DNA from 3 places in the Tetragenococcus halophilus genome. Region 3 is predicted to be linked to each of the others. Evidence: predicted binding sites of a transcription regulator. Region 3 holds the regulator's gene; each other region holds the start of a gene.
The links. Region 3 encodes NrdR, which represses ribonucleotide reductase genes. Its sites were predicted from a motif close to ACACNATATATNGTGT; they were not measured.

Region 1: a site for NrdR is predicted at 2,851-2,866, ahead of nrdD (anaerobic ribonucleoside-triphosphate reductase). Genes of this name have one in related genera too.
Region 2: a site for NrdR is predicted at 2,456-2,471, ahead of pnuC (nicotinamide riboside transporter PnuC). Genes of this name have one in related genera too.

The regions. Positions count from the first base shown of each region.
Region 1 is NZ_CP012047.1:1,803,555-1,808,044, reverse strand. Features, by position in the region: gene nrdG (anaerobic ribonucleoside-triphosphate reductase activating protein) at 1-528, opposite strand, end outside; gene nrdD (anaerobic ribonucleoside-triphosphate reductase) at 553-2,748, opposite strand; gene AC806_RS08620 (lipoate--protein ligase) at 3,025-4,029, shown strand; gene AC806_RS08615 (aldo/keto reductase) at 4,084-4,490, shown strand, end outside.
Region 2 is NZ_CP012047.1:552,932-557,421, forward strand. Features, by position in the region: gene AC806_RS02550 (dihydrodipicolinate synthase family protein) at 1-311, shown strand, start outside; gene AC806_RS02555 (glycerate kinase family protein) at 355-1,503, shown strand; gene pnuC (nicotinamide riboside transporter PnuC) at 1,590-2,294, opposite strand; gene AC806_RS02565 (PTS lactose/cellobiose transporter subunit IIA) at 3,012-3,347, shown strand; partial or broken gene AC806_RS02570 (glycoside hydrolase family 1 protein) at 3,340-4,490, shown strand, end outside.
Region 3 is NZ_CP012047.1:1,208,701-1,213,190, reverse strand. Features, by position in the region: gene coaE (dephospho-CoA kinase) at 1-555, shown strand, start outside; gene nrdR (transcriptional regulator NrdR) at 697-1,164, shown strand; gene AC806_RS05665 (replication initiation and membrane attachment family protein) at 1,183-2,568, shown strand; gene dnaI (primosomal protein DnaI) at 2,568-3,494, shown strand; gene AC806_RS05655 (tRNA (adenine(22)-N(1))-methyltransferase) at 3,676-4,371, shown strand; gene AC806_RS05650 (Nif3-like dinuclear metal center hexameric protein) at 4,368-4,490, shown strand, end outside.

The DNA of each region.
Region 1 (4,490 bases), 590 kb from region 3:
TCCAATTTCCAACGACTTTGCTACATCAATAATTCGCTGATTGCTGCTGCCACGAAATTGTAAATTTAGATTTTTTTTACTCAATTCAAAGCGTCCATCTACTAAGATATCTATTTTTGCAAGCATCTCCAGCTTATCATCAGTATCTTGCAATAATTCTTCAAAAGTATAACCTGACCAGCTCCAGATATCTTTTTTATTACCGTAAACTTCTTTAGTATGGTTGATAACTTGCAAGCAAACTTCGGTATTTAAAAAAGGTTCCCCTCCTAAAAGCGTCAATCCTTGTACATATTCGGGTGCGAGATCCTTGATAATTTGTTCTTCTAGTTCTTGGGTGAAAGGTTGACCATAACGAAAGCTTTGGACAGCTTTATTAAAACAACCTTCACAGGCAAAAAGACAGCCACTTACATATAGGCTATTTCTTACGCCCTCACCATCAACAAAATTGAAGGGTTTATAATCTGCGATATAATTTTTACTATAGTCTTTTGCTTGCCATTCTTTAGGTTTTGGGTTACGCAATATAGTCCTCCTTTAGCAAATAATTTATTCATTTCCCATATGCTTTACACGAGAAGCGATTTCTTTATGACGTCCATGAACCATAGGACGAGCTTGTGGGTTGCCTAGATATCCGCATGTCCTTTTAACAACATCACAAGTTTTAGGATCATGATTTCCACATTGCGGGCATTCAAACCCTTTTTCTGTTGCTTTAAAATCACCTTCAAAACCACATTCATAACAATGATCGATAGGTGTATTCGTTCCTAAATAGCCAACACGATCGTAAGAATAATCCCAGACAGCCTCGAGTGCTTTTGGATTTTGCTGTAAAACAGGGTATTCGCAGTAATGAATAAAACCACCTGAGCAGTATTTTGGATAATCCTTTTCAAAATCTAATTTTTCAAATGGCGTAGGATCCTTACGAATATCATAATGAAAGCTGTTAGTATAATACTCTTTGTCTGTGATGTTTTTTACTGTGCCAAACTTTTCGGTATCTAAACGGCAAAAACGATCAGTTAAGCTCTCACTCGGTGTGCAATAGACGCTAAAGTGATACCCATATTCGTCTCCCCATTGGTCGGTATTATTTTTAAGCTTTTTGACAATGTCTAAGGTAAAGTTTTTAGCTTTTTCATTACTTTCCCAGTTTTGTCCATAAAAAGCTGATGCTACTTCATATAAACCGATATAACCAAGTGAAACAGTGGCACGTTTATTTTTGAATAGTTCATTTACCGATTCTTCGCGCCCTAGACGTTTACCAAAAGCGCCATACATATACAAAATAGGAGCATTTGCAGGATTTGCTTGTTTACAACGCTCTACCCGATAAACTAAAGCGTCCTTTGCAATACTTAAACGTTCATCTAAAATTTTCCAAAAATTTTCTATATCGCCTTCTGCTTGCATGGCTATACGCGGTAAGTTTATCGTAACTACGCCTAAATTCATACGTCCAACATTGACCTCTTCGCCTTGCTCATTTTTCCACCCCTGTAGGAAGGAACGACATCCCATAGGCACTTTAAAGCTACCTGTTAATTCAACGATTTTGTCATAATTTAAAATATCTGGATACATTCTTTTCGTAGCGCATTCTAAAGCGAGTTGCTTTATGTCATAATTAGGATCTTCAGGATGTAGGTTAGTCCCATTTTTAATGCTAAAAATCAATTTAGGAAAGATCGCTGTGCGCTGCTCGCTACCTAAACCGTTGATTCTATTTTGTAAGATCGCCCGTTGAATTTCTCTAGCAAACCAATCTGTACCCAAACCAAAGCCAACAGAAGTAAAGGGTGTTTGGCCGTTTGAAGTAAATAAGGTATTGATTTCATATTCTAGACTTTGCATGGCATCAAAAATATCTTTTTTTGTTTTTTTCATGGCGAATTCTTTTTGTCGCGTCGGATCTTCAATCCAAATTTTTGCTTCCTTCAAATGTTTCTGATAATTCAATTTAGCAAAAGGGGCTAAAGTTTCATCTAAGCGATCGGCAGAACAACCACCGTATTGACTGGAAGCGACATTTGCAATAATTTGTGAAATTTGCGCTGTTGCCGTTTGGATAGATTTTGGCGGCTCAACTTCAGCATTTCCAATTTTAAAGCCGTTGTTTAACATTCCTTTAAAGTCGATTAAACAGCAATTTGTCATCGGAGCATAAGGTTGATAATCTAGATCATGATAATGAATATCTCCTTTTTGATGCGCATTTGCTACATGTGGAGGTAACATTTTAAGGCCGATTGATTTTCCAACAATACCCGCAGTTAGGTCTCTTTGTGTATTGAATACATCGCTATCTTTATTGGCATTTTCGTTGACTACCGTTTTTTCTTTGCCCATTAATTGATCGATACTAAAGTTGATGTCAGTTGCTTGGCTACGTTTAAAATCTCTTTGCGTTCGATAGTTGATATATTCTTGAGCTAGTTCATATTCGTGGTTTTCTAAAAGTGTATGTTCAACGATATTTTGGATCTCGTAAATTTTAACATTTTGTTGAAAACGATAGTTGATTTCACTAATTACTTGTTCTACGATTCGATTGATATGTTCATAATCGAGTGGAGATAAGTTACCTTCTAGGTGCTTTTTAGCTTTTAGCAGTGCATCATAAATTTTTTGTGCGTTAAAATGAACTAAACGACCATCACGTTTGATTACTTTCATATCTGAAAGTTGAGAAGATAAAGAGATACTTTGCTCACTAGTTCTTTTTGTCGTCATAAAATGGACCAACTCCTTTTTTGTATTCAACTATTATCATAATTTATTTATAAAAGAAAATCAACAATATATTGTACTTAAACGGTTGATAATAAATTATATGCACTATATATTGTATATGTAATTTGTGAAAGATTATTAAATTATAGCTTCATGTTAGTACTTATGCTGACTTTTGAAAAATCACAAAGTAAACAAAGTTGTAAAGTTTTTTGTTCGTTGATAAGATAAAAGCATGTTACAATAAGTAAGTGTATAAAAGGGAGGAAAAAGAAAATGATCTATGTGCCAAATGAAAATAACGATCCGCGAGTTAATTTAGCTATCGAAAATTACTTACTTGATAAAATGAAAACGGATGAACCGATTCTTTTATTTTATATCAATGAACCCTCAATTATTATAGGGCGTAACCAAAATACTTTTGAAGAGATCAATCAGGACTATGTCGATGAACATGGCATTCATGTGGTAAGACGACTTAGTGGAGGCGGTGCTGTTTACCATGATTTAGGTAATTTAAATTATAGCTTTATTACACCAGACGATGGTAACTCTTTTAGAAATTTTGCAAGATTTACTGAACCTGTAGTAAATGCACTTCATGATATGGGAGTTGAAGGGGCCCGTCTTAAAGGCCGTAATGATTTAGTGATTGATGATATGAAATTTTCCGGGAATGCGATGTATTCGACCAATGGTAGAATGTATGCACATGGGACTTTAATGCTTGATAGTGATAAAAACGAAGTAACCAATGCTTTAAAGGTTCGTAAAGATAAAATTGAATCAAAAGGGATTAAGTCGATTCGCTCACGAGTAACTAATATTAAGCCTTTCTTGCCTGAAAAAAACCAAGATATGACGACTGAAGAGTTTAGAAACGAAATTTTAGTGAAAATCTTTGGCGTGGACTCTGTGAATGAAGTGAATACTTATGAACTGACAGAAGATGATTGGAAAAATATTAAAGAATATACCGATAAATATTATGGAAACTGGGACTGGAATTATGGACACTCACCCGAGTTTAACGTTGAACGTTATGAACGTTTTTCTATCGGTTCAATTGATATACGTTTAAATGTTAAAGAAGGTAAAATTGCAAATGCTAAGATCTATGGTGATTTCTTTGGTCTAGGCGATATTAAAGATGTAGAAGACCAACTGATCGGTACTAGATATGAAAGAGAAGATTTGAAAAAAGTAGTGGATGCCATTGATGTCAAGAAATACTTTGGTGATATGAAAAATGAAGATTTATTTAATTTAATCTATTAAGTTAAATAAGTGATAAACAGCTGTGCGGCTTTTTAAAGGAAAGGCGGAATGTAGATGTCTACTGTTAAGATCAATCAACAAGAACTTTTTCCCATCGGTTTAGGTACATGGCATATGGGAGAAGACCCAGCTAAAAAAGAGCAAGAGTTAGAAGCCTTAAAAACTGGAATAGAACACGGCGCTGTTGTCCTTGATACTGCAGAAATGTATGGAGATGGTGGCTCTGAACTTTTAGTAGGAGAAGCGCTTCAATCTTTTAACCGCAAAGATCTATTTTTGATTTCAAAAGTGTATCCTTGGAACGCTTCTAAAAAACAATTGCCTGTCAGTTTAGATAACAGCTTAAAAAGATTGGGCACGGATTATTTGGATCTTTATTTACTTCATTGGACAGGTAATGTTCCTATTGAAGAAACAATAGAGGCGCTGGAAGAAGCGAAAAAGGCAGGAAAAATCAAGGC
Region 2 (4,490 bases), 660 kb from region 3:
TAGTTTATCCAGCTTTATGTGTAGGAGCAGCAGGTGCTGTTTGTTCAACGTCAAATATGCTTGGAGAATTAGTAAATGGTATTTATGACAAGTATGAAAAAGGAGATTACACAGGAGCGCTAGAAAACCAACTTATTTTAAATCCGATAAGACTTTCTCAGAACGAAGCGACTTTTCCTGCAGCTACAAAAGACATGGCTAATATAATGGACTTAAATATGGGAAATCCTGTTTTACCAGTGACCTCTTCTAAGGGACAATTACGTAAAAAAATGGAAAGCGAATTAAGTAAGGCAGGGTTTGTCCGTTAATCTATTAATAATAAGTAAATTATGATAAGGGTTGTTTGATAGCATGGATATAAATAAACAGAAAATAATTATCGCTAGTGATTCTTTTAAAGGAAGTGCTTCTTCTTATGAAGTCGCTCAGTATATAGAAAACGGAATTTTAAAAATAAATCCAGTATGTGAAGTTCTAAAATTTCCGATTGCTGACGGTGGAGAAGGAACGGTAGATTCGTTGGTAATCGGGCTAAATGGAGAATATGAATATGTAGAAGTTATAGGTCCTTATGGTAATACAGTTAAAGCAAAATTTGGTCTACTTAATGAAGGAAAGACCGCAATAATTGAGATGGCTGAAGCGTCTGGTTTACATTTGATTGAAAACGAGGTAATGGACCCATTTAAAACTACAAGTTTTGGTACTGGAGAATTGATAAAAAAAGCTCTCGATTATGGAGTCGAGGAAATTTTCATAGGAATTGGTGGAAGTGCAACCAATGATGGTGGAGCAGGGGCGGTCCAGGCTTTAGGAGTGTCTTTGAAAGATTCATATGGAGAAGAAATTGGGTTTGGAGCTGAAGAATTAAACCGGATTTTTTCTATAGAAATGAAACATTTAGATAAAAGAATTAATGACGTTTCTATTAATATTCTTTCCGATGTTACAAATCCCTTATGTGGGGAAAAAGGAGCCTCTTATATTTATGGACCACAAAAAGGAGCTTTAGAAGAAGATTTACCGGTGCTAGATGAAATATTAGAGAACTATGGAAAAAAAGTTGAAGAAACACTTGATACAAAATTAATTCACAAAAATGGAGCAGGAGCTGCAGGAGGTATGGGCCTAGCTTTGATTGCATTTTGTAGTGCGAAAATGATGAGTGGCATTGATGAAATCCTTGATTTATTAGCTATTGAAGAAAAAATGGGGGAAGCTTCACTTGTTATAACTGGTGAAGGCAAAATGGATGGTCAGTCATTACAAGGAAAGGCGCCTATAGGAGTCACTAAACTAGCTAAAAAACATAATCTACCTGTTATTGCAATTGTTGGAAGTGCAGATTATGATTTGAGTAAAGTGTATAATGAAGGAATAGATTTGGTTTTAGAAATTATATACAAACCTATGCTTTTAAAAGAAGCTTTAGCACAAACCTCGCAATTAATAGAACGAACAGCAGAAAAAGCATACCGGGTATTTCGTTTTAATAAATAGTGTGCAAACTTGGAAGTAATAATTTAAAAGAGGACGAATTGTTATAGTTGCATAACAGTTCGTCCTCTTTTCTTAAAATATATTTTTTATACTTCTTCTTGTTCCCCAGCTACGGTCCAATTAATCCAACCTCTAACATTATTAAAACAAAATACCGTGTACATAACGGCTACTTGTGTTACGCCCAGAGAAGTAAACATATAAATAGAAATAACATTTGTTAATGTCCAAATGATCCAACCGTTTTTGTTTCTATTCATGTGCATCGTTTGTGCAATAATAGCTGTAGCATTCGTTACAGCGTCTAATATAATATAATTTCCGCCTAAAAAGTAGGAAACAATAGCAATACCAACAGAAAGAAATAAAATCATAATACTTACTTGTTTCCAGTTTGTTTTCGAATGGGTAGTTACTTTACCTTCATTATCTTGATGCCCAAACCAATCTTTAATCCCCCAAACTTGAGATCCGAAGAAAAATAAAGACATCGCAGCATCTCCGAATAGCTTTGCTCGGGTATTTACAATGAATCCAACAACATTTTGGCTCATATTAAATAAGAAATTCCCTTTCCATCTGTAGGCAATCCCGATAACTCCAATAAGACCTAACCATGACATTAAATTTGCTAGGTTCAGCCAACCATTATTAAAACTTCCCCATACTGTAACGATAACCATCGCAAAAGTCACAAAATAATTAAAAAGTTTTAATCCTTTAGAATCATCACTTACTTGATGCAATTTATTTTCTGCTAAATATAACGCGTTTAATCTTCCATGTTCCATATTCCTGTCCACCTTATCTAATTTACTAATCTAACTTATTTTTATTGTTTTAATATTCTTTTCTATGTAAACATTCCTCCAGTTATTATTATGAATTCAATACTTTTTCAATATAAATCAAGTAAAAAAACACTAAATAAAGTGTTTGATTATAGATTTAAACACAATATATAGTATTTTATGCCACTAGAAATTGTACAATAAGAAATAAATGATGTGAAGAGGTTTTTTGTAAAATCACTTAAGTAGCCGCCAAGAAAAATTGTTAACAAAATAAAATTAAGCCTTTTTATCCTATTAAATAGAGAGGTTTAAATTGAAAAATCTTAGTGATTTTATAATAAAAATAACAATCTGAGAATTGATAAGGAAAATAAATAAGAATAAAATTATGGTGTTTTTGATAAATCCTTTTCTTTAATTATTACAATACTAGGGTGCTTAACTGTTAATACTTATAGTAATGAAGCCAATTGGGCATATTTTTTTTAATTAGCATATGATTTCGTAATTATAAACCGGTAAAAGACGAAAAAATTAATAAAATAAAAAGATAGCAGCTTCTCATAAAATTTTTTCAGGAAGTTGTTATTTTGTTTAGTTTACATCTCGAATAACTTACTACTTCTATATTTTCCACTTTCAAAGTGGAAAATAAAAAATTTAACTCTTTTTGGAAACGGTTTATATTTGTAATAGAAGGAAGGGGGAAAGGAAATGAGTGAAAAAAACGAAAGTAATGAATTAGATTCTATGACAATCATCTTACATATTGGTAATGCTAAAAGTGAAGCTTATGAAGCACTTAAAGCAGTAAAAGAAGGGGATATAGAAACATTTGATCAAAAATATAAATTGGCAAAAAATGAGCTTCGTATTGGGCATCGTGCACACGCTGAAATGTTACGCAAGCTTTCATCAGAAGAACGTATGAAAGATGTTGATTTACTAATGATCCACGCTGAAGGTCATTTATCATCGACAGATATTGCAATAGATATGATTGGTGAATTAGCTGAACTATATAAATGGAAGGAGACTATTAATGAATAATAATTTTTTATGGGGGAGCGCAACAGCTTCTTATCAATGTGAAGGTGCTTGGAATTTAGATGGGAAAGTAGAATCTATGTGGGACCGCTATTTGCATGAGAATAACTTGGAAAATGGAGATATCGCTAGTGACCATTATCATCATTTTGAAGAAGATATTCGTATGATGAAAAAAGGAGGACAAAATGCTTACCGTTTTTCGTTATCGTGGCCAAGAATTATAAAAAATAAAGAAGGTGAGGTAAATCAACGAGGGATTGAATTTTATCAACGTGTATTAGACGCTTGTCACAAAAATGATATCGAACCCTTTGTCACGTTATACCATTGGGATTTACCTCAATATTGGGAAGATGAAGGGGGTTGGTTAAACTTAGAAGTAGCTTACGCTTTTGAACATTATGCTAAAGTTTGTTTTGAAAATTTTGGTAAAAAAGTACGTTATTGGTCAACTTTTAATGAACCCAAATGGTTTGTTGTTAATGGTTATTTTATAGGAAATTATCCACCAGGTTTGCAAGATGTACAGAAAACAATGATTGCTGCTTATAATGTTATGTTTGCTAGTGCATTAGGTGTTCGTTCTTTCCGTCAGGGAAAATACGACGGCGAAATAGGTATTGTGCACAGTTATACGCCGGTAAATGGTGTAGATAATTCAATTGAAACACTCGTTGCAATGCGCTATGCGGATAACTATAGTAATAACTGGGTTCTAGACACTGCAGTTTTAGGGGAGTTTCCAATTGATTTAATAGCGAAATTATCCGAAAACTATGATATTAGTTTCATGAAGCAAGAGCATTTAAAAGTTATTAAAGAAAATACGGTTGATTTTATTGGGTGAAATTACTACGCTCGTGCTTTAGTTAAACCTTATACTTCTGGAGAAACGCAACTAGTTTTTAATCATTCTGGAAAACCTGGAGAAAGTAAAGTTGTTATTAAAGGGTGGTTTGAACAAGTAAGAGATCCTAATAGTGAGTTTACCGCTTGGGACACTGAAATTTATCCTAAAGGTTTACAAGATGGACTGATAGAAGCCTGGGAGAGATATCATTTGCCAATTTACGTAACAGAAAACGGGGTAGGAGTTCGTGAAAATATTGAGGTAGAACAAGTAAATGATGACTACCGTATTTC
Region 3 (4,490 bases):
AAGAGCACAGTTGTTAATATTTTTAAACAGTACGGCTTTTCTGTAGTTGATGCTGATATTATTGCAAGAGAGGTCGTTGAGCCGAATACAGCGGGGTTAAAAAAGGTTGTTGAAACTTTTGGAAGCAGTGTGCTTTGTTCAGACGGCTCATTAAATCGCAAACAGTTAGGTCAAATAATTTTTAGTGATACAAAAAAAAGACAGGCACTTAATGCGCTACTTGCGCCTTTTTTACAAGAAGCAATTATCGAACAAATTAAGCGAGCAAGTGCTGTTTCTTCTTTAGTTATTGCTGATATTCCTTTACTTTATGAAGCTGGTTATGATAAGTATATGGATCAAGTGGCGGTAGTTTATATCCCTGAAGACTTACAAGTACAGCGTTTAATGAAAAGAGATCGTATAACAAAAAAAGAAGCGCAAAAAAAAGTTGCTAGTCAACTTTCCATTGAAGAAAAAAAGAAACGTGCGGATATTATTTTTGACAATCAAGAAAGCCTATCATCTATCCGCCAACAAATTTTTTCTTGGCTTAAAAAAAGACAATTTTTATAAAGCTTTAAAACTCTAGTCATTTCTAGAGTTTTTTTGTCCTTAAACTGTTAGTATAGGAAGGTTTCATGTTATAATATTAATAAGAATTTTTATAAAAACAATTGAAATTTTAACGAAATAATCATAAATGAGGTGAACAACATGCATTGTCCAAAATGTCATCACAACAATTCGCGTGTTATTGATAGTCGGCAGACAGATGATGGTCGTGCTATTAGAAGAAGAAGAGAATGTGAAAATTGCGGCTACCGCTTTACAACTTTTGAAAGGCTCGAAGAAACGCCGCTTTTGGTGATTAAGAAAAACGGTGCACGTGAAGAATTCAATCGAGAAAAAATATTGCGTGGCTTGATCCGTTCGGCTGAAAAACGACCGGTAGCTATGGAACAAATGGAACAAATTGTTGATCATGTGGAAAGTAGAATTCGTGAATTGGGAGAAAACGAAATTTCTTCTAATTTAATCGGCGAATATGTGATGGAAGATTTAAAAGATGTAGATGAGATTGCTTATATTCGCTTTGCTAGTGTCTATCGACAATTTAAAGATATGTCAGTATTTTTAAAAGAGCTAGAAGATATTGTCGGTAAGGCAAACGATTCAAATTAACAATAAGGAGGGACTCTTTTGCATAGCGCTTGGGATGAAGTACAACCTAATAATATTTATCAAGTGACCAAAAGCTTTCCTCTAACAGAAGAAGGAAATAACGGTTTGGTTTATCTTTACCAACCGATTATTGGCCAAAATGCACTGGCTTTATATTATGGTTTTATAGGAGATAAAGAAGATCAGTATGAAAATGAGTTTGCACATATTGATATGCTAGATGCCTTAAATATTGGCCTGCCAGATTTTTTACAAGCACGTAAACAATTAGAAGGTATGGGTTTATTGTCTGTGTTTACCAAAGAGGATCCGGAATTTGGCAAAATGTTTCTTTATCGTTTAGAAGAACCTATTCACCCGCAGGATTTTTTTCGCGATGAAACCTATAGTTTTTTATTATTAAATACTATCGGGGAAAGAAAGTTCCGGCAGATGGTCCGCCGTTTTCAACCTGAAAATCCTGATTTAACGGCTTATCAAGAAGTCACAAGTGGCTTTCGTGAGGTCTATGGAGCCTTGGATGAACGTTTATTTATTCGTAATGCCCAAAGCCTGGAAAAAGTTTCCCAGGACTATCAAGTACCTTCAAATAAACAATTACAGTTAGATGAAGGTCAAATTGACTGGGATTTTTTGTATCAGTTAGCACAACGAAAGTTTATTGTTAAAGAGAATTTTGATGATTCTTTTAAACAACAGCTAACTTTATATGCCAACTTATTTGGCTTTGATGAAATGAAATTAGTTGATTTAATGACTGAGGCGGTTTCTTTATCTGATGGCAAAGTCGGTCGAAAAGCATTGGATAAGGTTATTAGAAAGCAAGCGACAGTAAAAAAAGAAAAACAAGCAGATAACTATGACGAACAATCTGATGAACAGAAGCGTCGCTTCAATACTTTACGACAAACGGGCTTTTCTGAAAATGATATACAGTTAGTTAAAATTGCACAAAGTTCAGCGCCCATGGATTTTTTACAAGCGATAAAAAATGAAAAGCATAATTTTGTTACAGATCCTGAAACTTGGTTATTAAAGACGCTAGTCGAACGTAGTCCATTACCTAATAGTGTGATTAATGTTTTAATTCATTATATTCTGGTTGTTAAGAAAAATAGCTTTTTACAGTCCAATTTTGTCAATCAAATTGCTACAGATTGGTCAGAATTAGAAATTAACAGTCCAGAACAAGCGATTAAACACGTACGTGATTTAGTAAAAGAAGTTAAGAATAAGCCAAGTAAAAAGAAAAATTATGCAAATAATAAGCAACAGCCTATTCGTAAGGAAAGTTTGCCAGACTGGGTGGACAAACCTAATGAAGAAGTGGAAGACCCGGCAGTACAAGAAGAAATTAATAAAAAACTTCAGGATTATCTGAAACGCAAAGAAGGTGAAAGCTAATGGAAGATGTGGGAAAAAATCTAAATAAGTTAATGAATCAAAAAAATTATCGAACGCGTTTTTCTGAAATGATGACTGAGGTATTAAAAGATCAAGATGTGCAAAATTTTTTGGATGAGCATAAAAATGAGTTGTCAGAAGATGACATTGAACGTAGTTACGCGAAGTTATATGAATTTGTGCAGGAAAAAAGAAAATTTGATTTAAACGATCCAACAATGATTGCACCCGGTTATGAACCCCAATTAACATTGAACTATCATTCGGTGGATGTCACTTATATTCCGACGGAAGAATTAGTAGCCAAACAAGAGCAAGAAGAGATCCGCAGTCGTATTCAAGCACTGAATATGCCTAAAGATATTCAAGAAGCCCGTATGGCAAATTACGAAGGAACAACAGGACGCGGCAAAGCCTTTATGAGTGCGATTGATTTTATCAACGCTTATAAAGATAATCCGCAAGTTTTTCATAAAGGTCTTTATCTAGTGGGTAGTTTTGGTGTAGGAAAAACGTATTTGTTAGGTGCGATTGCCCGAGATTTAGCTGAAGCGGGTTATACATCGACACTGCTGCATTTTCCTTCATTTGCAGTAGATATGAAACAATCGATCAAAAAAGATGAAGTTGGCGAAAAACTTGATGCGGTTAAAAGTGCTTCAATCTTGATGTTAGATGATATTGGGGCAGACGCGATGAGCAGCTGGATCCGCGATGATATCTTTGGCGTTATCTTGCAATACCGTATGCAGGAACAGCTTCCTACTTTTTTTAGTTCTAATTTTACCATGAAAGAATTAGAGCAACATCTATCAGTGACACAGCGCGGAGAAGAAGAGCCGTTAAAAGCTAAGCGTTTGATGGAACGTATACGTTATCTAGCACAAGAAATTGAGCTGACTGGAAGAAATCGAAGAAACACTTAGTATAAATGATAGTCTGTGGCATCCTTTTCTTTGCTGATAAAATAGCCGAACTATAGAGAGGTTGTGTTTGTAATTGCTCCTCGCAAATTTACAACAACCAACAAATCTCAGCAAGCATAGTTCGGTTATTTTTATGATGTTACAGCTCTTTTTCTAAATTAAGAGAAAGGAAGAAAGCTTTTTGAATAGCCATATATTATCTCAGCGTTTGGCTGCGGTTGCTGAATTTGTTCCCAGAAAGGCTCGTTTAGCCGATATTGGTTCTGATCATGCGTATTTGCCTATATTTTTAGTAAGGGCGGGCAAAGTAGACTACGCTATTGCTGGAGAAGTTGCCCAAGGCCCTTTAAAAGCTGCTAGCGCACAAGTAAAAAGATATGATCTTGAAGAAAAGATCACTGCTAGATTAGCTGATGGTCTAACAGCTATCTATCCGAAAGACCAGATTGACACGATCGTGATTGCGGGTATGGGCGGGATATTGATCGAGAGCATATTAACCAATGGCCAGAAAGATGGTTCTTTAAAAGGGCAACGGTTGATTTTACAACCCAACAACCATGAATCTGATGTACGGCATTGGTTAGCAGCTAATCATTATAAAATTTACGACGAACAGATCATTGAAGATTATGGAAAATTTTATGAAATTATTGTTGCTTGCTATCAAGAAAATAGTCATTATACAAGCAAAGAATTATATTTTGGCCCTGTTTTAATGCAAAAAAAGACAGCTAGTTTTCAAAAGAAGTGGCAGAAAAAGTTAGAAATAAAACAGAAAGTTTTAAGGAATCTAAAAAATGCCTATCGCGTACCTAAAGACAAAATTGAAGCGGAAAAAAGACAGATGGCGTGGATCGAGGAGGTATTATCTTGAGTCTTGATGCAAAAGAGTTTATTAATAAATTTGAAACATTTTGTCCTCTTTGGTTGGCTGAAGAAGGTGATCCTTGCGGACTTCATCTAGGAACATTAGATAAAGAAATTGAACGTGTC